Regions from separate parts of the Acidovorax sp. NN32 genome, predicted to be linked through region 2. Evidence: riboswitches for the same ligand, from Rfam matches in the RefSeq annotation. Region 2 holds a riboswitch; the other holds the start of a gene.
What was found. Region 2 has a riboswitch for S-adenosylhomocysteine ahead of metH (methionine synthase). Riboswitches for the same ligand answer to the same signal wherever they lie in the genome.
Positions count from the first base shown of each region.

Region 1: linked by a shared signal. The riboswitch ahead of ahcY (adenosylhomocysteinase) and the one ahead of metH (methionine synthase) in region 2 are both predicted to bind S-adenosylhomocysteine.

Region 1 is NZ_CP199679.1:4,539,751-4,549,995, forward strand. Features, by position in the region: gene ACT89O_RS20875 (23S rRNA (adenine(2030)-N(6))-methyltransferase RlmJ) at 306-1,193, shown strand; gene ACT89O_RS20880 (septal ring lytic transglycosylase RlpA family protein) at 1,242-1,817, opposite strand; gene ACT89O_RS20885 (hypothetical protein) at 1,783-2,346, opposite strand; gene metF (methylenetetrahydrofolate reductase [NAD(P)H]) at 2,457-3,308, opposite strand; gene ACT89O_RS20895 (TlyA family RNA methyltransferase) at 3,305-4,303, opposite strand; gene ahcY (adenosylhomocysteinase) at 4,452-5,885, opposite strand; S-adenosyl-L-homocysteine riboswitch at 5,956-6,035, opposite strand; gene ACT89O_RS20905 (peptide chain release factor 3) at 6,212-7,837, shown strand; gene ACT89O_RS20910 (hypothetical protein) at 8,207-9,670, shown strand; gene ACT89O_RS20915 (HAD-IIB family hydrolase) at 9,778-10,245, shown strand, end outside.
Region 2 is NZ_CP199679.1:263,233-273,477, forward strand. Features, by position in the region: gene ACT89O_RS01225 (FmdB family zinc ribbon protein) at 1-233, shown strand, start outside; gene ACT89O_RS01230 (aliphatic amidase) at 249-1,289, shown strand; gene ACT89O_RS01235 (hypothetical protein) at 1,409-2,122, shown strand; gene ACT89O_RS01240 (IPTL-CTERM sorting domain-containing protein) at 2,246-3,952, shown strand; S-adenosyl-L-homocysteine riboswitch at 3,982-4,090, shown strand; gene metH (methionine synthase) at 4,148-6,862, shown strand; gene ACT89O_RS01250 (hypothetical protein) at 7,488-8,435, shown strand; gene ACT89O_RS01255 (hypothetical protein) at 8,465-8,953, shown strand; gene ACT89O_RS01260 (shikimate kinase) at 9,044-9,640, opposite strand; gene ACT89O_RS01265 (serine hydrolase domain-containing protein) at 9,905-10,245, opposite strand, start outside.

The DNA.
Region 1 (10,245 bases), 1.0 Mb from region 2:
AAGGGTGTGGCGTGCGGGCTTGTTTCGACAGAGATTGTGGGTGAACGGGTGCCAACACCGCTCCAAACGCAATCATGAAGCATGCCAGCACGCGCTACAGAAACAAAAGGCTTCCCGTCTGCCAAAAAAGTTACACACCCTGGTCAGAGATACGCCGATTGTGCCGCGCCATGGTTCCTGGCCGCCCACAGCCCATGACAAATTCGCATGGAACCATGACCCGGCCTCTGGTGCCCGCCACCCAGTGCAGCCACCCCTCGACCCGGCCCAGGAAGGCGACAGGGCGCACTCGTTACCATAGAGCCATGTTCAGTTATCGCCACGCCTTCCACGCAGGCAACCATGCCGATGTGCTCAAGCACACGGTCTTGATCGCCGCCTTGCAACACCTTACCGAGAAAGACGCGGCCCTCACCGTGCTGGACACGCATGCGGGCGCGGGCCTCTACCGGCTCGATGGCGACTACGCCAGCACCAGCGGCGAAGCTGCAGACGGCATCGTCCGCCTGTTTGCCCCCACGGCCCCAACCCTCACGCCGGCCCTGCAGGCCTATGTGGACATGGTCCGTGCCTTCAACCAGGGCAACACGCTGCGGGTTTACCCAGGCTCCCCGTTCATCACCCAGCGCCTGTTGCGCGACCACGACAAGCTCAAGCTCTTTGAGCTGCATCCCACCGACCTGCGCGCCCTGGCGGGCAACGTGGCCCAGCTCGAAGCAGGCCGCCAAGTGGCCGTGCTGCACGAAGACGGGTTCGAAGGGATCAAGAAATTCCTGCCTCCACCGGCCCGCCGCGCTTTGGTGCTGTGCGATCCCAGCTATGAAATCAAGAGCGACTATGCCAAGGTGCTCGATATGGCGGCGGATTCGCTCAAGCGCTTTGCCACCGGCACGTACGCCTTTTGGTACCCCATCATCCCGCGCCCCGAGGCGCACGACCTGCCTCGCCGCCTCAAGACCCTGGCCACCAAGGCAGGCAAGAGCTGGCTGCATGCCACGCTGACCGTCAAGAACAGCAAGCTCACCGAAAACGCTGCTGGCGACGTCAAGCGTCCAGGCTTGCCAGCCAGTGGCATGTTTCTGATCAACCCGCCCTTCACCCTGAAGGCCGCGCTCAAAACCGCACTGCCACAAATGGTGGAATTGCTGGCCCAGGACAAACACGCCACGCACACCCTGGAATCAGGCGGCTGATGCGTCCAAGTGGCGGGTCGTTCTTACGGCCCATCCGCCCCCACGTCCTCACTCTTCAGGGCAGGTCGATTCTCCATTGGCCACAGGAAACACCTCCACCGGCTTGAGCCCCAGACCGTGCAGCCCCAGGGCAATGGCTGCAGCGCGGCTCAAGTCCACGATCCGGCCCCGCGCATGGGGCCCCCGGTCATTCACGCGCACCACAACCCCTCGGCCCGTGATCTGGCTGCGCACACAGATGAATGTGCCAAAGGCCAGGGTGGGGTGCGCAGCGGTCATTGCGTGCATGTCAAACCGCTCACCACTGGCTGTCTTGCGCCGGTGAAACCCAGGCCCGTACCAGGACGCGAGTCCGGTCTCTGGCGCCACCTCGTACCGGCCAGACTCCCCCGAAGGCGCAGCCCATGGAGCGTCAATGGGCTCACCAAGAGGTTGCACCTCCTCATCCAGCAGCCCCGCCTCGGCCAACGCGGCATCCACGGCATTCGGGGTGGAGGGCTCTGCCGTGTTACCGGCCCCCTCTGCCTGCGCAGCAGGCAACCACGCACAGTAGGCCGCAACCAGCAGGGGCAGCAGCCGCAGGTGGGCGCTAGCGCTTGCAGCGCTCCAGAAATGCTTCCTCAAACCGTCGCAGATCGTTTTTCTCTCCATCCGTCAAATCCGTTCTGGCGCGTTTGTTGGTAAGAATGCGGCGAGACTCGGCGCATTGCTGGGCGTGCCGCTCCTGCTGCTCCCTGGAAGCCTGTGCTGCGACCTGGGCAGACTTTTCGTCTTCCCGGCGTTGCTTGTCGCGGTGGCGGCGCTCCGCCGAAAGCCGTGAGTACGCATCCTGCTCCTCCTCCCGGCAATCGCGCCGGTATTCGCGCCGCATTCCTTCCACCACGTCGGCCTTGATGCCCCGGCCATACGCTCCCCGGATGTTTTCATCCAGGGCCCGGCAGCGCGCGCTCAGGTACTGGTGGTGGTCCGGGGTTTCGGGCGATGACCGCACCGGCGAATAGCTGTCATAACGTGGCGATGAATATTGCGCCGGGGCAGGCCCAGCCACAGCGGCTGTGGTGCGGGAGCCCTCAGGGCACGGCCGCGACAGGACAAAAGTGTTCCCATTTCCGTCCCTGCAGTGGTAGCGGGTCTGCGCCTGAACGCCCGACATGCCCGACACCCACACACACAGCGCACACCATACCGCCACCCCAGCTCGTTCCATGACCACCATCCCCCTGCAAATGTTGCAAAGTGCTAATGGTAGCCAAGCCGTGGTCGTCAGATCCCCAGGCGGCGGCAGATTTCCAGAGTGGCCGCACTCTGGTTCATGGTGTAGAAATGCAGTGCGGGCACGCCCGCGCTGCGCAGCTGGTCACACAGGTCGGTCACCACATCCAGCCCAAAGGCCTTGATGCTGGCTGTGTCGTCGCCAAACGCCTGCAGGCGCAGCCGGATCCAGCGGGGAATCTCGGCACCGCAGGCGTCCGAGAAACGCATCAGCTGCGTGGAGCTTCCGATGGGCATGATGCCGGGCACCACGGGCACGGTGGCGCCCAGGCGCTGCGTGTCTTCCACAAAGCGGAAATACGCATCGCTGTTGTAGAAATACTGGGTGATGGCCGAGTCCGCACCCGCCTGCACCTTGGCGATGTAGGCCTTCAGGTCCGCCTCGGGCGACTTGGCCTGGGGGTGCACCTCGGGGTAGGCGGCCACTTCGATGTGGAAATCCCGGCCCGTCTCCGCGCGGATGAAGGCCACCAGGTCACTGGCGTACTGAAACTCCCCGCCCGCGCCGTAGCCGCTGGGCAAATCGCCGCGCAGCGCCACCAAGCGCTTGACGCCCATGGCCTTGAGCGTGGCGAGCTGCTCGCGCACGGACTGGCGTGTGGCACCAATGCACGAGAAGTGCGAAGCGGCGCTCACACCTTCGGCCAGGATTTCACGCACCGTGCCAAAAGTGCCCTCCTGCGTGGAACCACCGGCGCCGTAGGTCACCGAGCAGAAATCAGGGTGCAGCGCATACAGCTGCTGGCGCGCGGCCCGCAGCTTGTCCGCCCCATCGGACGTCTTGGGCGGGAAAAACTCGAAACTCACCGGAAAACCGGTGCCCTGGGCATTGGCAGCAATCATGCAGCCCTCCTCGCATAAACAAAAAATTCATGGTTGCCGTCGCCGCCCTGGATGGGGCTGTCGAGCCAGGCCTGTACGGCCAGGCCCAGTTCGGCGCAGCAGTCACGGATACGCTTTTCCACCACCGCATACAGCGCGGCATCCCGCACCACACCGCCCTTGCCCACCTGGCCCGGCTGCAGTTCAAACTGCGGCTTGACCAGCATGAGCAAATGGCCGTCGGGCGCCAGCAGAGGCACCAGCGCGGGCAGCACCAGCGTGAGCGAAATGAACGAGAGGTCGCCTGTCATCACGTCGAACACCGGCGTGATGTCCACGCCCGCGCAGTCGGGGCGGCGACGGCGCTGGACGGGCAGCGTGCCCAGCGCCCGCGCCTCTGCGCGCTGCGCGCGCTCGGACTTGAACGCTTCGATGTCCTGCTCTTTCGCGTCGCCGCTGTCATCGTAGGCATCGTCCACCAGGCCGCCATTGCGCATCCAGCTGTAGGGCGCCTCGGGCTGGGTTTCGTTGTCTTCGTCGGCTTCGACAACTTCAGAGAGCGCCAGCTCGCAGGCTTCCTGCAGCGCCTGTGCGGTCAGCGAGCGCGCGTTCACGCCCTCCACGCAGACCACACGTAGATCGCTGCGCAGCCGCTCGTGGAGCTGGCCATGGCCCACGTCCACACCGATGACCTGCGCTGCGCCCTGCTGCAGCAGGCAATCGGTAAAGCCGCCGGTGCTCTGCCCCACATCCAGGCAGCGCAGCCCGGCCACGGACAGCCCCGTGGCCAACAAGGCGCCTTCCAGCTTGAGGCCGCCGCGCGAGATGTACTTGGCCTCGGCATCGTCCAGCAGCTTCACCTCGGCCACGGACGGGATGTCATCGCCGTTCTTGGCCACCTTCTGCCAGGGCGCCAGGGGTGACAGACGCCACTCCACGCCCGCAGCAATCAGCCGCTGCGCTTGCGAGCGCGTGGCCGCATGGCCCGCTTCCACCAAAAATACATCTGCACGCATGGCGCTCATCCTTTAAGAGTCAAATCAGCCTCCAGCGCTTATCCATCAAGCGCAAGCAGCTATCACAATAGTAGCAACCACGATGCAGTGATCCACCAGCGCACCGGCGGCATGCCGCCAAGGCGCGCAATGCGCCTGGGGCGCGGGATCAATAGCGGTAGGTATCCGGCTTGTACGGGCCTTGCTTGGGCACGCCAATGTAGGCAGCCTGCTCGTCGGTCAGCTCCGTCAGCATGGCGCCCACCTTCTTGAGGTGCAGACGGGCCACCTTTTCGTCCAGGTGCTTGGGCAACACGTAGACCTTGCCGTTTTCGTAGTAGTCGCTGTGGGTGAACAGCTCGATCTGGGCAATGGTCTGGTTGGCAAAGCTCGACGACATCACAAAGCTCGGGTGGCCCGTGCCGCAGCCCAGGTTCACCAGGCGGCCCTTGGCCAGCAGGATGATGCGCTTGCCGTCCGGGAAGATCACGTGGTCCACCTGGGGCTTGATCTCTTCCCACTCGTACTGCTCCAGCGACGCCACCTGGATCTCGTTGTCGAAGTGGCCGATGTTGCAGACGATGGCCTGGTCCTTCATGGCCAGCATGTGCTCGTGGCGGATCACGTCCTTGTTGCCGGTGGTGGTCACGAAGATATCGGCCTTGTCGGCAGCGTATTCCATCGTCACGACCTTGTAGCCTTCCATCGCAGCCTGCAGGGCGTTGATGGGGTCGATCTCGGTCACCCACACCTGGGCGCTCAGTGCACGCAGGGCCTGGGCGCTGCCCTTGCCCACGTCGCCGTAGCCGGCCACCACGGCCACCTTGCCAGCGATCATCACGTCGGTGGCGCGCTTGATGCCGTCCACCAGCGATTCACGGCAACCGTACAGGTTGTCGAACTTGCTCTTGGTTACCGAGTCGTTCACGTTGATGGCGCGGAACATCAGCGAGCCCTTGGCCGACATTTCCTTCAAGCGGTGCACGCCGGTGGTGGTTTCTTCGGTCACGCCGATGATCTGGGCGCTCTTGCGGCTGTACCAGGTCGGGTCCTCAGCCAGCTTGGCCTTGATGGATGCAAACAGGCAGGTCTCTTCTTCGCTGGTGGGGTTGGCGATCAGCGAGGCGTCCTTTTCGGCGCGCTTGCCCAGGTGCATCAGCAGCGTGGCATCGCCGCCGTCGTCCAGGATCAGGTTGGGGCCTTCGCCTTCGGTGCCGGCGGGGCCAAAGTCAAAAATGCGGTGGGTGTAGTCCCAGTACTCGGCCAGGGTCTCGCCCTTGATGGCAAACACCGGAGTGCCCGCCGCAGCAATGGCGGCGGCGGCGTGGTCTTGGGTGGAGAAGATGTTGCACGATGCCCAGCGCACTTGCGCACCCAATGCCTGCAGCGTCTCGATCAGCACGGCGGTCTGGATCGTCATGTGCAGCGAGCCCGTGATGCGGGCGCCCTTGAGCGACTGCTTGGGCGCGAACTCCTCGCGGATGGCCATCAGGCCGGGCATCTCGGTTTCGGCGATGCGGATTTCTTTGCGGCCCCATGCGGCCAGGCCGATGTCGGCAATGATGCAGTCGGTGTTGACCGGGGCGTTGACGCGTGCGTTCATGATGGTTTCTTGCTCCAAAGCATGTTGAAAAACCACTGGTCGCGGGAGTGAAAAAGCTCACCACACGAGAAGTGGATGAGCGTCGTTGCTAGATGACTCCGAGCCTCACGCCCCGCCTGTGCTGGGGACGCTGCAACGCTCCTCGGATCGGCGGATTATAAAAGCAAGTGCATTCCCCGCACCATGCCCCGGGATGAATCCGTCCTCGGCCTTGCACGGAACAGTAAAATCCCGCCACTGCCGCCCCTGCGTCCCACGCCGGTCCCGGCCCGAAGATTCTTGCGCAGGGCGCTCTGCCCCGCACCCATCCCATTCAGGAACCCCCTGTGTCCTACGCCCCAGAAACCCGGCGCCGCCGTACCTTTGCCATCATTTCCCACCCCGACGCGGGTAAGACGACGCTGACGGAAAAGCTGCTGCTGTTCTCGGGCGCGATCCAGATCGCAGGCGCCGTGAAGGGCCGCAAGGCCAGCCGCCACGCCACCTCCGACTGGATGGAAATCGAAAAGCAGCGCGGCATCTCGGTGGCCAGCTCGGTCATGCAGATGCTGTACCGCGAGCACGTGATCAACCTGCTCGACACGCCCGGCCACAAGGACTTCTCGGAAGACACCTACCGCGTGCTCACCGCCGTGGACTCGGCCCTGATGGTGATCGACGCGGCCAACGGTGTGGAAGCACAGACCCGCCGCCTGATCGAGGTCTGCCGCCAGCGCGATACGCCCATCATCACCTTCGTGAACAAGATGGACCGCGAAGTGCGCGACCCACTGGACATCATGGACGAGGTGGAGCGCGAGCTGGGCATGCCCTGCTGCCCCATGACCTGGCCCGTGGGCCAGGGCAAGAGCTTTGGCGGCATCATCAACCTGCGCACTAAGACCATGACGGTGTTCGAGTCCGGCAGCGAGCGCCGCCCACAGGACTTCGAGGCCATCCCCTTGTCGGACGAGGCGACTCTGCGCGCACGCTTTGGCGCCGAGTTCGACGCCGCGCTGGAGAGCATGGAACTGGCCGTGGGCGCATCGCCCGCGTGGGACCATGAAGCCTTCCTGGCTGGCAAGCTCACCCCCGTGTTCTTCGGCTCCGGCGTGAACAACTTCGGGGTGATGGAAGTGCTCGATGCCCTGGTGGACATGGCCCCTCCCCCCGGCCCGCGCGTGAGCACGCTTGAAGTGAACAAGCAACCCGTGGTGAAGACCATCCAGCCCGAAGACGAAGGCTTTGCCGGGGTGGTGTTCAAGGTGCAGGCCAACATGGATGCCAACCACCGCGACCGCATCGCCTTTGTGCGCGTGGCCTCGGGCAAATACACGCCGGGCATGAAGCTCAAGGTGCAGCGCACCTCCAAGGAGCTGCGCCCCACCAGCGTGGTGACCTTCATGTCGCAACGCCGCGAGGCCGTCGAAGAAGCCTACGCAGGCGACATCATTGGCTTTACCACCCACGGCGGCGTGCAGCTGGGCGACACCATCACCGATGGTGCCAACCTGCAGTTCACCGGCCTGCCGTTCTTCGCACCCGAGATGTTCATGACCGTGGTGCTCAAGAACCCCTTGCGCACCAAGCAGCTGCAGCAGGGCCTGGCCCAGCTGGGCGAGGAAGGCGCGATCCAGGTCTTCAAGCCCGACGCAGGCGGCAACATGCTGCTGGGCGCCGTAGGCCAGCTCCAGTTTGAAGTGGTGCAGCACCGCCTCAAGGCCGAGTACGACGCCGATGTGCGCCTGGAAGGCTGCCAGTACACCGGCGCGCGCTGGATCACCGCCGACAACGCAGCCGACCTGCGCGCGTTCACCGACGCCTACCCGCTGCGGCTGGCGCACGACGCGGCAGACACGCTGGCCTACCTGTGCACCAGCCCATATGACGTGCGCTTGGCGCAAGAGCGGTTTCCGAAGATCCATTTCCACCCGCTGCGCGAGCATGCGGGGTTGGCGCTGCAGGGCGCATAGCCCGCACAAGAGGGGGAAATTCTTGCGCAGTCAGCCGATCAATTTCTCCGCGGCGCCGCTTTGCACCAGGACTTGCATAGGCTCCACCATTTCCGCACTGGCCCTGGTCGGTGCGGACTTGCTGCTGCTGAAGACTTGGACCCGAGGGCGTGATGTGCCTAGGAGTGTGGGCAGCAGAAGGCATCGAAGCGAAACGTGCAAAAACCGAGGATCGCGTGGTGCTACCGACAAGCCCAGGGTGGGCCCCTGGGCGCAGGAGGTGGTACCACGCGGGACCCGTTTATCGCGCGTTGCAGCCGATGCTCCTTCTGCCGCCCGCACTCCTAGCCACAACACGCCTGCAGCGCTCAACTTCCTGCGTCATTGGCAATGGACGCTCCAGCATTGAAAGCCGCGCGCCACGCGCTGCGCGAACACATCGACCGCCATCCCTGGATCGAGTGTCTCAGCGCCACACTGCTTCTGTCTCTGCTCACCCTGCTGGTGCATGGCGCATCACTCCAGGGATCTTGGCGCTGGGATGACGGCGCTCACCTGAGCTACGCCGCCCAATACACACCCTGGCAATATTTCTTGGAGCCCCACGTTGCCCAGGGGCACTCCAGCGCCAATGTCGCTCCATGGAACCTGCTGTTCTACGACATCAACCTGAGCTTGTTCGGCATGGCCGCCACTGGCCACTACGCGCACTTGCTGCTGCTCGTGGGGCTGGGAGCCGCGTTGTTCTATGCCGTGTTGCGAGAGTGGGTGGAGCCCCTGCCCGCGCTGATCGGCGCCGTTGCGCTGTTGCTTGGCAAGCCCACTGCCCACATCGCGGCGGGCCTGATGCATGGGCACTATGCGACCGGCTTCGTGTTCGCCATGCTGTCGATACTGGGGTGGACCCGGTATCTCAAAGGCGGGCGCGGATACTGGCTGGGGCTGTCGGCCCTGGCCTACCTGCTGGCGACTACCTGCAAGGAAGTCTATGTACCCCTGGTCGTCCTCTTGCCCTTCCTGCCCGTGGGCACGTGGCCGCAACGGGTGCGCGCACTGATACCGTTTGTGCTGATTGCACTGGTCTACATAGGGTGGCGCTACCTGCTACTGGGGCGCCTCGTGGGCGGCTACAGCCAGGGAGTTTTCGATGCCAGCGAGGCCCTGCGCCAGTTGCTCCGGGTTCCCAAATTGCTCCTCGGCTCCAAACCGCCCGGCAACATCCTTGCCGTTGTATTTCTCGGCCTTCTGTGCCTTGCGGCTGTGAAGCGCCGCCTCCATGCGCCTGTGTTCTTCGTGTCCTTGGGCATCGTCCTGCTGCCGCTGATACCGCTGACGGCCTTTCCGGGAATTCACAGTCCGGACCGTTACCTGTTCGTGCCGTGGGTGGCGTTTTCAGCCTGCCTGGCGGTCGTCTGGCCGCGAGAGACGCGCCCGGTTTTTGCCCTTGTTGGAGGCGCAGCGCTTGTTGCGGCCCTGGCAGGTGTGCACGCGCAGGAGAAACAGGCGCTCAGGCCCAACCTGGCGTATTGGGACACGCTGTACCGCTTTGCCCTGTCGCTCGACAAAGAGCGGCAGGCCATATTCGTAGTCCCAGAGTTCGGAGGCACCGATGATGGATACAAACGCTCTGTACTGATCCGCGCCAGAAACACCGCCGACCTGTTTGCGCCAAAGCCGCAGCCAGGCGATTTGCTCGTCGTGGACGAAAAGGGCCGTGGCCTGGAACAGGTCCCATTGGCCACCCTGCAGCTATTCGAGTTCCGTGGCGGGGACATGGTGCCCATGCCCCCCGAAAGGGTCGCAGAGAAACTCCCGAGCCTGGCGCGTGGGCAACCTGCCCAAAGTGTCCGTTAGAAGCAGCCATCTCTTCGTCCACAGAAAAAGGTGCAAGCCCGAGCGGCAGCCCTCCGCGACTTTCACCAACGCCCCCTCTCGCCATCCCTATGCCTTCTCGTTCCCCCATGCTTCCGTTGAGTACCTGGAATCCTCCCGCCCGCCTCGTCGGCCTGCTCACTGACATCGACGACACGCTGACCACGGAGGGGGTTGTGCCTGCGCACGTGGTGCAGGCGATGGAGTCGCTCAAGGCCCGGGGACTGGCCGTGATTCCCATCACAGGTCGCCCCGTAGGCTGGAGCGAGCCCTTTGCGGCCGCCTGGCCTGTGGATGCCATCGTGGCCGAGAATGGTGCTGCGGCCCTGCAGCGCTCTCTGGACAAGCGCGATGCGCTGTTAAAACGATATCAACAGGATGCAGCCACGCGCGCAGCCCATTTCGCCCGCATGCAGCAAGTGCTGGCTGACATCGAAGCCAGGGTGCCCGGCGCCCGCCGCGCGACCGACTCGCCCGGACGCGAAACGGACATCGCCATCGACCACAGTGAGTTCACACACCTGCCCCAAGAGCGGATCGACCAATGCGTGGCGATC
Region 2 (10,245 bases):
GCGTGTTTGCCACCGCACCGCGCCTGGCACTCATGAGCGCGTCCGCGCGCAGCGCCATCGCCACCAACGAGCGAGCGCGGCACGAGCCGCAGCGCTCGGGCGACTACGCCCGCCTCAAACACCCTGCAGGCTGTGGCTGCTGTTCGTCATCGCAAAGCCGCAAGGCCACGGTGACGGCGCCCAGCGGCGCCAAGGCGTTTCCGAGCAAACGGCCCTGGATGATTTCTCATTGATAGGGATGCTTCACCATGATTCACGGCGATATTTCAAGCAGCAAGGACACCGTCGGCGTGGCGGTGGTCAACTACAAGATGCCGCGCCTGCATACCAAGGCCGAGGTGCTGGACAACGCGCGCAAGATCGCAGACATGCTGGTGGGCATGAAGACCGGCCTGCCCGGCATGGACCTGGTGATCTTTCCGGAGTACAGCACCCACGGCATCATGTACGACGCCCAGGAGATGATGGACACGGCGGCCACCGTACCGGGTGAAGAGACCGAAATCTTCGCCGCCGCCTGCCGCAAGGCCAAGGTGTGGGGCGTCTTCTCACTCACCGGCGAGCGCCATGAGGAGCACCCGCACAAGGTGCCGTACAACACCCTGATCCTCATGAACGACCAGGGCGAGATCGTGCAGAAGTACCGCAAGATCATGCCCTGGACCCCCATCGAAGGCTGGTACCCCGGGGACACCACCTACGTCAGCGAAGGCCCCAAGGGCCTGAAGATCAGCCTCATCATCTGCGACGACGGCAACTACCCCGAGATCTGGCGCGACTGCGCCATGAAGGGTGCCGAGTTGATCGTGCGGTGCCAGGGCTACATGTACCCCGCCAAGGAGCAGCAGATTCTGATGAGCAAGGCCATGGCCTTTGCCAACAACACGTATGTGGCCGTGGCCAATGCCGCCGGGTTTGACGGCGTATACAGCTACTTCGGCCACAGCGCCCTGATTGGCTTTGATGGCCGAACGCTCGGTGAATGCGGCGAGGAGGAATACGGCGTGCAGTACGCCGCGTTGTCGAAGAGCCTGATCCGCGACTTCCGCAAGAACGGGCAGTCCGAGAACCACCTCTTCAAGCTGCTGCACCGGGGATACACCGGGCTGATCAACTCCGGCGGTGGGGACCAGGGTGTGGCCGCCTGCCCGTATGACTTTTACACCCGCTGGGTGACTGACCCCGAAGGTACGCGCAAGGCCGTGGAGGCCATCACGCGGCCCATGGTGGGCACCGAGGAGTGCCCGATCAAGGGTATCCCCAACCCCGACAGCGCAGACCGCTGCTGAGGCAATGGGATTCAGGGCCGTGGCCTGAGATCTTCAAACAGTGTTAACCGGCTGTGAGGCGCCCACACTGCGCCCGATAATCGGCCCCCATGCGTGGGCCGTTCCTTTCTCTCCTGTGGATGTCATCGTGTGCAATGCTGTGCACCGTGCTCGCAGGCTGCGCGGCGAATGCGCCCACGCCACGCGGCGAGGTCAAGGGTGCCGCCACAACGCCCGCCGAGCTGGCCCAGTCCGACATGAACCGCGTGGCCACGCTGGCCATGCACGAGAACCTGGAGGGCTTGTTCCGCCTCATGGACAAGCTCTACCGCCGCAACCCCGCCGAATGGCGCAAAACCAGCGCCACCAGCCGCGAGCACGCGGCCGAGCAGGTGCGCACAGCCATCCTGCAGCGCCAGCCCTGGGCACCACTGCAGGGGCGGCGCGACATTGCCGCGATGGGCTTTGCGTTCGCGCCGGAGTTCACCGGGGACCGCGTGGCAGCCTTCATCCATGCCACGGCCGACATGATCATCACGGCCCATGGCGGAAAGATCGAATTCTTCTTGCTCGACGGTGTGGATGCACAGCACCTCTACAACGCCGCCCGCAATGTGGAAAGCGCCGTGTGGCTGCTGGCCCAGCGCCGCAATGCCCAGGGCCAGCCACTGCTGCTGGCGGACGAGATCGGCCCCCAAGGCCGCAACCTGAGCTTTGAGCGCGAGTTTGGCAAGATCATCGCGCGCCTCGACCTGCTGGCTGCCCTGACCACCGAAAAGTACCGCCGCGCCGCCATCAGCTATGTGCAGGGCATTGTGGGCGGCACGTTCCTGCAGTTCCTGCCGGTGCGTTGAGAGCGATTCAACCGCTTCAAACGCGGGACGCGCGGTCAGCGCGTGCCGCCATGCACGAAGATTCCGGGTGGAAACGTGGCGTTACACTTTGGTCACCCCTCCACTTCGAATCGGGACTTCGCCATGCTCCAACGTGTTTTGCTGTGGCTCACTGCGCTCTTGTTGGCCATGGTGGCTGCGACCGCGGCGCATGCCCAAGATGCGGACCTGTCCATCACGAAGACCGATGGTGTGGCCACGGCCGTCCCGGGCGGGTCGGTGACCTACACCATCACCGCCAGCAACGCAGGGCCGGACCCCGTCGTCGGTGCCACGGTTGCGGACACCTTTCCCGCCGTGCTCACCGGCACCTGGACCTGTGTGGGCGCAGGCGGCGGTACCTGCACCGCCGCAGGCAGTGGCAACATCAACGACAGCGTCAACCTGCCAGCGGGGGGATCGGTCACCTACACGGTGAGCGCCACGATCAACGCTTCTGCGACCGGAACGCTGACCAACACCGCGACAGTGACGTCCGCCGTGAACGACCCGGTTCCCGCCAACAACAGTGCCACCGATTCCGACACGCTCACGCCACAGGCCGATCTGGCCATCACCAAGACCGATGGTGTGACCACGGCCACGCCGGGCGGATCGGTCACCTACACCATCACCGCCAGCAACGCGGGGCCATCCAATGCGCCGGGGGCCACGGTGGCGGACACCTTCCCCGCATCACTCACTGGCACCTGGACCTGTGTGGGCGCGGGTGGCGGCACCTGCACCGCCGCAGGCAGCGGCAACATCAACGACACCGTCAACCTGCCCGCCGGAGGATCGGTAACCTACACCGTCAGCGCCACGGTGAGTGCAGCGGCCACAGGGACGCTGGCCAATACCGCGACGGTGACAGCGCCGGGCGGAGTGACCGATCCCGTCCCGGGCAACAACAGCGCCACGGACTCCGACACCATCACGCCGCAGGCCGATCTGTCCATTACCAAAACGGACGGCGTGACCACGGCCGTCCCGGGCGGGTCGGTGACCTACACCATCACCGCCAGCAACGCGGGGCCGTCCAATGCGTCGGGGGCCACGGTGGCGGATACCTTCCCCGCAGCGCTCACCGGCACCTGGACCTGCGTGGGTGCGGGTGGCGGCACCTGCACGGCAGCGGGCAGCGGCAACATCAACGATAGCGTCAACCTGCCCGCCGGTGGATCGGTGACCTATACGGTGAGCGCAACAGTGAGTGCTGCGGCCAGCGGAACGCTGGTGAACACCGCGACGGTGACAGCGCCGGGCGGGGTGACCGACCCCAATCCGGGCAACAACAGCGCCACGGATTCCGACACCATCGCATCGCAAGCCGACCTGACCATCACCAAGACCGATGGCGTGACCACGGCCAACGCTGGCGGCTCGGTGACCTACACCATCACCGCCAGCAATGCCGGACCGTCCAACGCCCCTGGCGCGACGGTGGCAGACACCCTGCCCGCCGTGCTGACCGGCACCTGGACCTGCGTGGGCTCCGGCGGCGGCACCTGCACGGCGGCGGGCAGCGGCAGCATCAACGATGTCGTCAACCTGCCCGCGGGTGGATCGGTGACCTACACCGTCACCGCCACGGTGAGCGCGTCGGCCACAGGGACGCTGGTCAACACCGCGACGGTCGCGGCCCCGGGTGGCGTGACCGACCCTAACCCCGGCAACAACAGCGCCACCGATACCGACACCATCACGGCAGTGGCCGCGAGCGCGATTCCGTCGTTGTCCGAGTGGGCTTTGTGGCTGATGGCGGGCTTGATGCTGCTGGCCGCACTTCGGGGCCGCCGCCCAGTGCGCTGATCCCGGGCGGGCAACTTACAATCGCCCCTCGGCCCAAGGAGCGTTGCAGCGACTTGCCATGCCCGGCTTGGTGCATGGCGATTCGTCAGGCTTGGGCCCCGCGCACCCCACCGTACACCGCAACGACGCTCACCTGTTTTTCTGCTGCCCCTGCACAGGTGAGTGAGTCCTATGTCTGCTGTATCCCTGCCCCCCATGAAGCTGTCCGGTCTGGAGCCCGTCTCCATTGGCGAGGGCACCTTGTTCGTCAACATCGGCGAGCGCACCAACGTCACCGGCTCCAAGGCGTTCGCGCGCATGATCCTGAATGGCCAGTACGAAGAGGCCCTGGCCGTGGCGCGCCAGCAGGTGGAGAACGGCGCCCAGGTCATCGACATCAACATGGACGAGGCCATGCTCGACAGCAAGGCCGCCATGGTGCGCTTTCTGCAGCTCATCGCGTCCGAGCCCGACATCGCCCGCGTGCCCATCATGGTGGACAGCTCCAAGTGGGAGGTGATCGAGGCCGGTCTGCGCTGCGTGCAGGGCAAGGGCATCGTCAACTCCATCTCCATGAAGGAGGGCGTGGACAAGTTCAAGCACGAGGCGCGCCTGGTGCGCCGCTACGGCGCCGCTGCCGTGGTCATGGCGTTTGACGAAAAAGGCCAGGCCGACACCTACGAGCGCAAGATCGAAATCTGCGAACGCGCCTACCGCATCCTGGTCGATGAAGTGGGCTTCCCGCCCGAGGACATCATCTTCGACCCCAACATCTTTGCCGTAGCCACCGGCATTGAAGAGCACAACAACTACGCCGTCGATTTCATCGAGGCCACGCGCTGGATCAAGCAGAACCTGCCCGGCGCCAAGGTGTCGGGTGGGGTATCGAACGTGTCGTTCAGCTTCCGCGGCAACGACCCGGTGCGCGAAGCCATCCACACCGTGTTTCTGTACCACGCCATCAAGGCCGGCATGGACATGGGCATCGTCAACGCGGGCATGGTGGGTGTGTACGACGACCTGGAGCCCGTGCTGCGCGAGCGCGTGGAAGACGTGGTGCTCAACCGCCGCCCGGATGCTGGTGAGCGCCTGGTCGAGATCGCCGAAACCGCCAAGAGCGGCGCCAAGGACGAAAGCAAGAAGCTCGAATGGCGCGGAACGCCCGAGCACCCCAAGACCGTGGGCGAACGCCTGTCGCACGCGCTGGTGCATGGCATCACCGACTTCATCACCGAAGACACCGAAGAGGCATACCGCGAGATCCTGGCCAAGGGCGGCCGCCCGCTGCACGTGATCGAAGGCCCGCTCATGGACGGCATGAACGTGGTGGGCGATCTGTTTGGTGCGGGCAAGATGTTTTTGCCCCAGGTGGTGAAAAGCGCACGCGTGATGAAGCAGGCCGTGGCCCATCTCATCCCCTACATCGAGGAAGAAAAGCGCCAGGACGAACTGGCCGGGCGCGACGTGCGCAGCAAGGGCAAGATCGTCATCGCCACCGTGAAGGGCGACGTGCACGACATCGGCAAGAACATCGTCACCGTGGTGCTTCAGTGCAATAACTTCGAGGTGGTGAACATGGGCGTGATGGTGCCCTGCCACGAGATTTTGGCGCGCGCCAAGGTCGAGGGCGCAGACATCGTGGGCCTGTCGGGCCTGATCACCCCCAGCCTCGAAGAAATGCAGTACGTGGCGGGCGAGATGCAGAAGGACGAGCACTTCCGCATCAAGAAGATCCCGCTGCTGATCGGCGGCGCCACCACCAGCCGCGTGCACACCGCCGTCAAGATCGCTCCGCACTACGAAGGTCCCGTGGTCTATGTGCCCGACGCCTCGCGCAGCGTGAGCGTGGCGCAGAGCCTGCTGGGCGACGGCGTGCAGAACTACGTGGACGAGCTCAACGCGGACTACGACAAGGTCCGCACCCAGCACGCCAACAAAAAGGCCACGCCCCTGTGGCCCCTGGCCAAGATCCGCGCCAACAAGACCCCGGTGGACTGGTCTGCCTACCAGCCCACCGTGCCCCGCGCGCTGGGCCGCCGCGTGTTCAAGAACTTCGACCTGGGCGAGCTGGCCAAGTACATCGACTGGGGCCCGTTCTTCCAGACCTGGGACCTGGCCGGCCCGTACCCCGCCATCCTCACCGACGAGATCGTGGGCGTGGAAGCCACGCGTGTGTTTGCCGATGGGCAGGCCATGCTCAAGAAGATCATCGAAGGCCGGTGGCTCACGGCCAGCGGCGTGATGGCCCTGCTGCCCGCCAACAGCGTGAATGACGACGACATCGAGTTCTACACCGACGACACCCGCACCGAGGTGGCCATGACCTGGTACGGCCTGCGCCAGCAGGCCGAAAAACACACCATCGACGGCGTGACCCGCCCCAGCCGCTGCCTGGCCGACTTTGTAGCGCCCAAGAGCAGCGGCATTGCCGACTACGCCGGCATGTTCGCCGTGACGGCGGGCCTCGGGATCGAGAAGAAGGAAAAGGCCTTCATCGACGCGCTGGACGACTACTCCGCCATCATGTTCAAGAGCCTGGCCGACCGCCTGGCCGAAGCCTTTGCAGAAGCCCTGCACCACCGCGTGCGCACCGACCTGTGGGGCTACGCTGCCGGTGAAGCGCTGAGTAACGACGACATGATTGCCGAGAAGTACCAGGGCATCCGCCCCGCGCCCGGCTACCCCGCCTGCCCCGACCACAGCGCCAAGACCGACCTGTTCCGCGTGCTGCAGGCTGGCGAGATCGGCATGTCGCTCACCGAAAGCCTGGCCATGATGCCCGCCGCCAGCGTGAGCGGCTTCTACATCGGCCACCCTGATGCCGTGTACTTCAACGTCGGCAAGATCGGCGAAGACCAGCTGCACGACATGGCCCAGCGCCGGGGCATGGATGAGAAGGTGTTGGAGCGGTTGCTGGCGCCTAATCTGTGATGCCGTTGGATGCATATTGCTATTAATTGTGTAGCAATTTACGCTTGCGGATAAAGCGCTGGAGGCTGATTCGGCTTGATTTTGAGGACCTTGTGACAACATGTCGCACCCGTTGCCCTCGTCCTTTGTCCCGCCCGTTTCCCCCCGCCCGTTCGGGCTGGCCCTGTCCAAGCCAGGGCGTCTCCGCTGAACAGTCCCTCGACAGGCAGGGCGAAAGCTCGGGCTGCCCGATCAAGACTCCTGACCAGACTTTCCGCTAGATCGAACGCAGGGTTCCGTCCCGAGCCCTTGGTGTGGCCGGGCGGTTCTTCTCTCTGTGGGTAGGTGTTCTTCCCAGCTAGGGAGATTCCTAGCTAGGAATCGCCTGTATAGCTATACGAAGGTAAAACCGGTTCAATCACGTTCATCCCCCATGGCTGCATCAAGTGGCAGATGCCCCAAGGGATGGCCTGAGGCCCACTGCCCATCGTGCCCAGGGATGGATCAATACCGACAGCTCTTCACCATGCAAATCACTACCAACACCAGTACTTGGGCACTTTCCGGCAGTGGTGCTGCTGCAGCGCCTACGGACCCCAGTTTGTCTCAGGGGACGGGCTTTGCTAACGAAAGCACCGCGACGTCTTTGCAATCCGGCTTGATGCTGGCGCAGGCCGATACCCTCAACCCCACCGCCAGCAGCAACACCGCGCAAAGCGCCAACTCCACGCCGTTCTGGGGGGCTGGCACCGTGCCTGCGCCCAATGCTTTGACAGCGTTGCGGAATGCCGAGCGCGACCGGACCGATCCATTGCGACTGGGCGTGAACGAGATTTATCGCGACGCCATTACCCTGGCTGCGGATCGCACGGGCTACCCACGCGCCACGATTGCGGCCGTGATATCTGCAGAAGCGGGCCCGCTGCGCGGCAAGCGTCTGGACGATGCCACCAACCAGCGCTTTTTTGGCGAGCTGCATCCGCAGCTGGACCCCAAAGCCAAGCTGGACAAGGCGGGGGCCGCCGAGTGGAAGGCCCTGCGCCGTGAACTCTCGGCCACCTGGGACCCGCAGAGCTACAACACCACCAGCAAGGCTGGGGGCTTGACGCAATTTCTGGAAAGCACCTGGATCGAATCGGCCACCAAGCCGGGCAGCTACGTCAATGAACAGGCCAAGTCCCTGGGGCAGGTGAACGATGCCAACCAGGTGGTGGACCGGGCTGCGCTGCTGAACTTGCGCTTTGACGCCACCACCTCCATCGTGGCTGCGGCTGAGCTGGACAAGGGTTACTTCACCCAACTGAGCGCCCGCACCAACGACGATGGCACCCCTCTGGTGCCTGCCGATCTGTCCGCAGACAAGAAAGCGCAGTACATCTATCTGGTCCACCACGAGGGGGCGAATGGTGCCGCGCAAATCCTCAAAGGCACGCTGACCGATGCGCGCGCTGAAGGCCTGCTGAAAAACCACGTGGCTGATGCCGACAAGCGCCAGGCGATGATCGACGCCCACGACGGCAGTGCAGCCAAGGCTTACACGGCGTACCTGTGGCAGTACATTGAGCAGCGCATAGTGCCCGCCAACTTCCGTTGAATCGCCCGACTTCTGCCATGACTTGTTCCTTGTCCGCTCGACTTCGCTCCCTTGTACGTTTTGGTGCCGTGGCGCGCAGCGTGGCGTGTGCTGGAGCGCGAAAAGCGCTGTGGACCGCGCTGGCACTGGCCCAGCCCGTCTGCTGGGCCCAGGCCCAGGCGCCTGCTCTTGCCGCCAGTTCGACCTTGCCAGCCAGCCGCCTCGCGGCGCATTGGGAAGGCCCGGCCCTGGTGGGGCAGTTGCAGTTGCGACTCATCGTGTTGGATGCTGAACGCGGCCTGGTGGCGGCAGCGCTCACGGTTGGATCGCCGCAGTGCAGCGGCGGTCTGGACAGCCTGGGGCAGTGGCAACGAGGCACCTTGGTGCTCAAGCCCTACCGGCCCGAGCCCGACGCTGCTGCTTGCGAGGTCCAGGTGCGGGTGGATCCCGACGGGCGCCGGGCCTGGGTGTCCGAGACGGGTTGCGGTGCCTATCGGGGCGCTGCCTGTGTGTTTGAGGGGCAGTTGCAGGCGCGGTAGGGGGGCTGCTCGCTGCTGCAGGGGGCATGAAAATGGCGGCTAGCGCTTGCCGGTAAAGCGCAAAATGCTATCTATTTAATAGCAAATGATTCAAACGCGGTCGTCGTGCGGCGCGCCCGAAAAGGTTGGGGCATCGGACGCGCCGTGCGGCACTTGCTCCCCCTGTGCCCCCGCCGCCATCTCCAGCTGCATCATGATCATGTTGACCAGCGTGTGCACAGTGGGGCGGCCGGTTTCGATGACGTAGTGGGCGGTTTCGCGGTACAGGCCATCGCGCTGGGCGTACAGGTCGCGCAGCTTGTCCATGGGGTTGCCGCCTTGCAGCAGGGGGCGGGTCCGGTCGTGTTTGACGCGCCGGTAGATTTCTTCGGGCGAGGCGCGCAGGTACAGCACGTTGCCAAACTGGCGCAGGGTTTCTCGATTTTCGGGGCGCAGCACGGCGCCGCCGCCGGTGGACAGGACCATGCCACCAGCTTGCCCGGCCACGTCGGCCAGGGCCTGCGACTCCAGGTCGCGAAAGCGGGCTTCGCCCTCGGCCTCGAAGAAGCTGCGGATGGTGGTGCCGATGGTCTGTTCCAGCCGGTGGTCCAGGTCGATGAAGGGCACCCCCGCCCGGTGGGCCAGCTGGCGGCCGATGGTGGATTTGCCGGAGCCGGGCATGCCGACCAGTGCGCAGCGGATCTGCATAGATAGGAAAAAGGATCTGGTTGACGGGCCTGCGAGTGGGGCGCTGGGCCTGCTGCATGTTTCCCGAGACTGGACGCCGAGTGTAAGCGCGCGGGCGCCCGCGGGCCTTCGGCGCAGGGCGCCACCAGCAGCCGTTGCGACTGGCGCGGCCCAAGCCAGTGGATGCCGAGCAAGGGCCGCCCTGCTGCGAGGGCATCGTCCCCCCGCCCGCGCGCAGGGCGAGAGCAGTGGGAAGCGGCGAAGCCGCTCAGGTGGGCCTCTCTCTCACAGTGCAGCGTAGACCAGCGCCGGATACAGCTCGCACAGGGTGCGCAGTTGGCCCGGCGCCTGGGTGAGCAGGATGGCGAACAGGTCTTCGGCAGGGTCTACCAAAAAGAAGGTGCCGCCCAGTCCGCTCCAGCTGTAGGTGCCTGCCGAACCGGGGCTGGATGCCAGGCCGGTGGCCTTGCGAACGGCCACGCCCAGGCCAAAGCCGTAGCCTGCGGGCAGGATGTCGCCCACCGGGGGGATGTTGCCCAGGTGGTCGGCGGTCATGAAACCGACGGTGGCGCGGCTGGCCAGGCGGAGGGTGTGGCCGTCCGGGCCTTGTACGGTGCCCTGGCCCA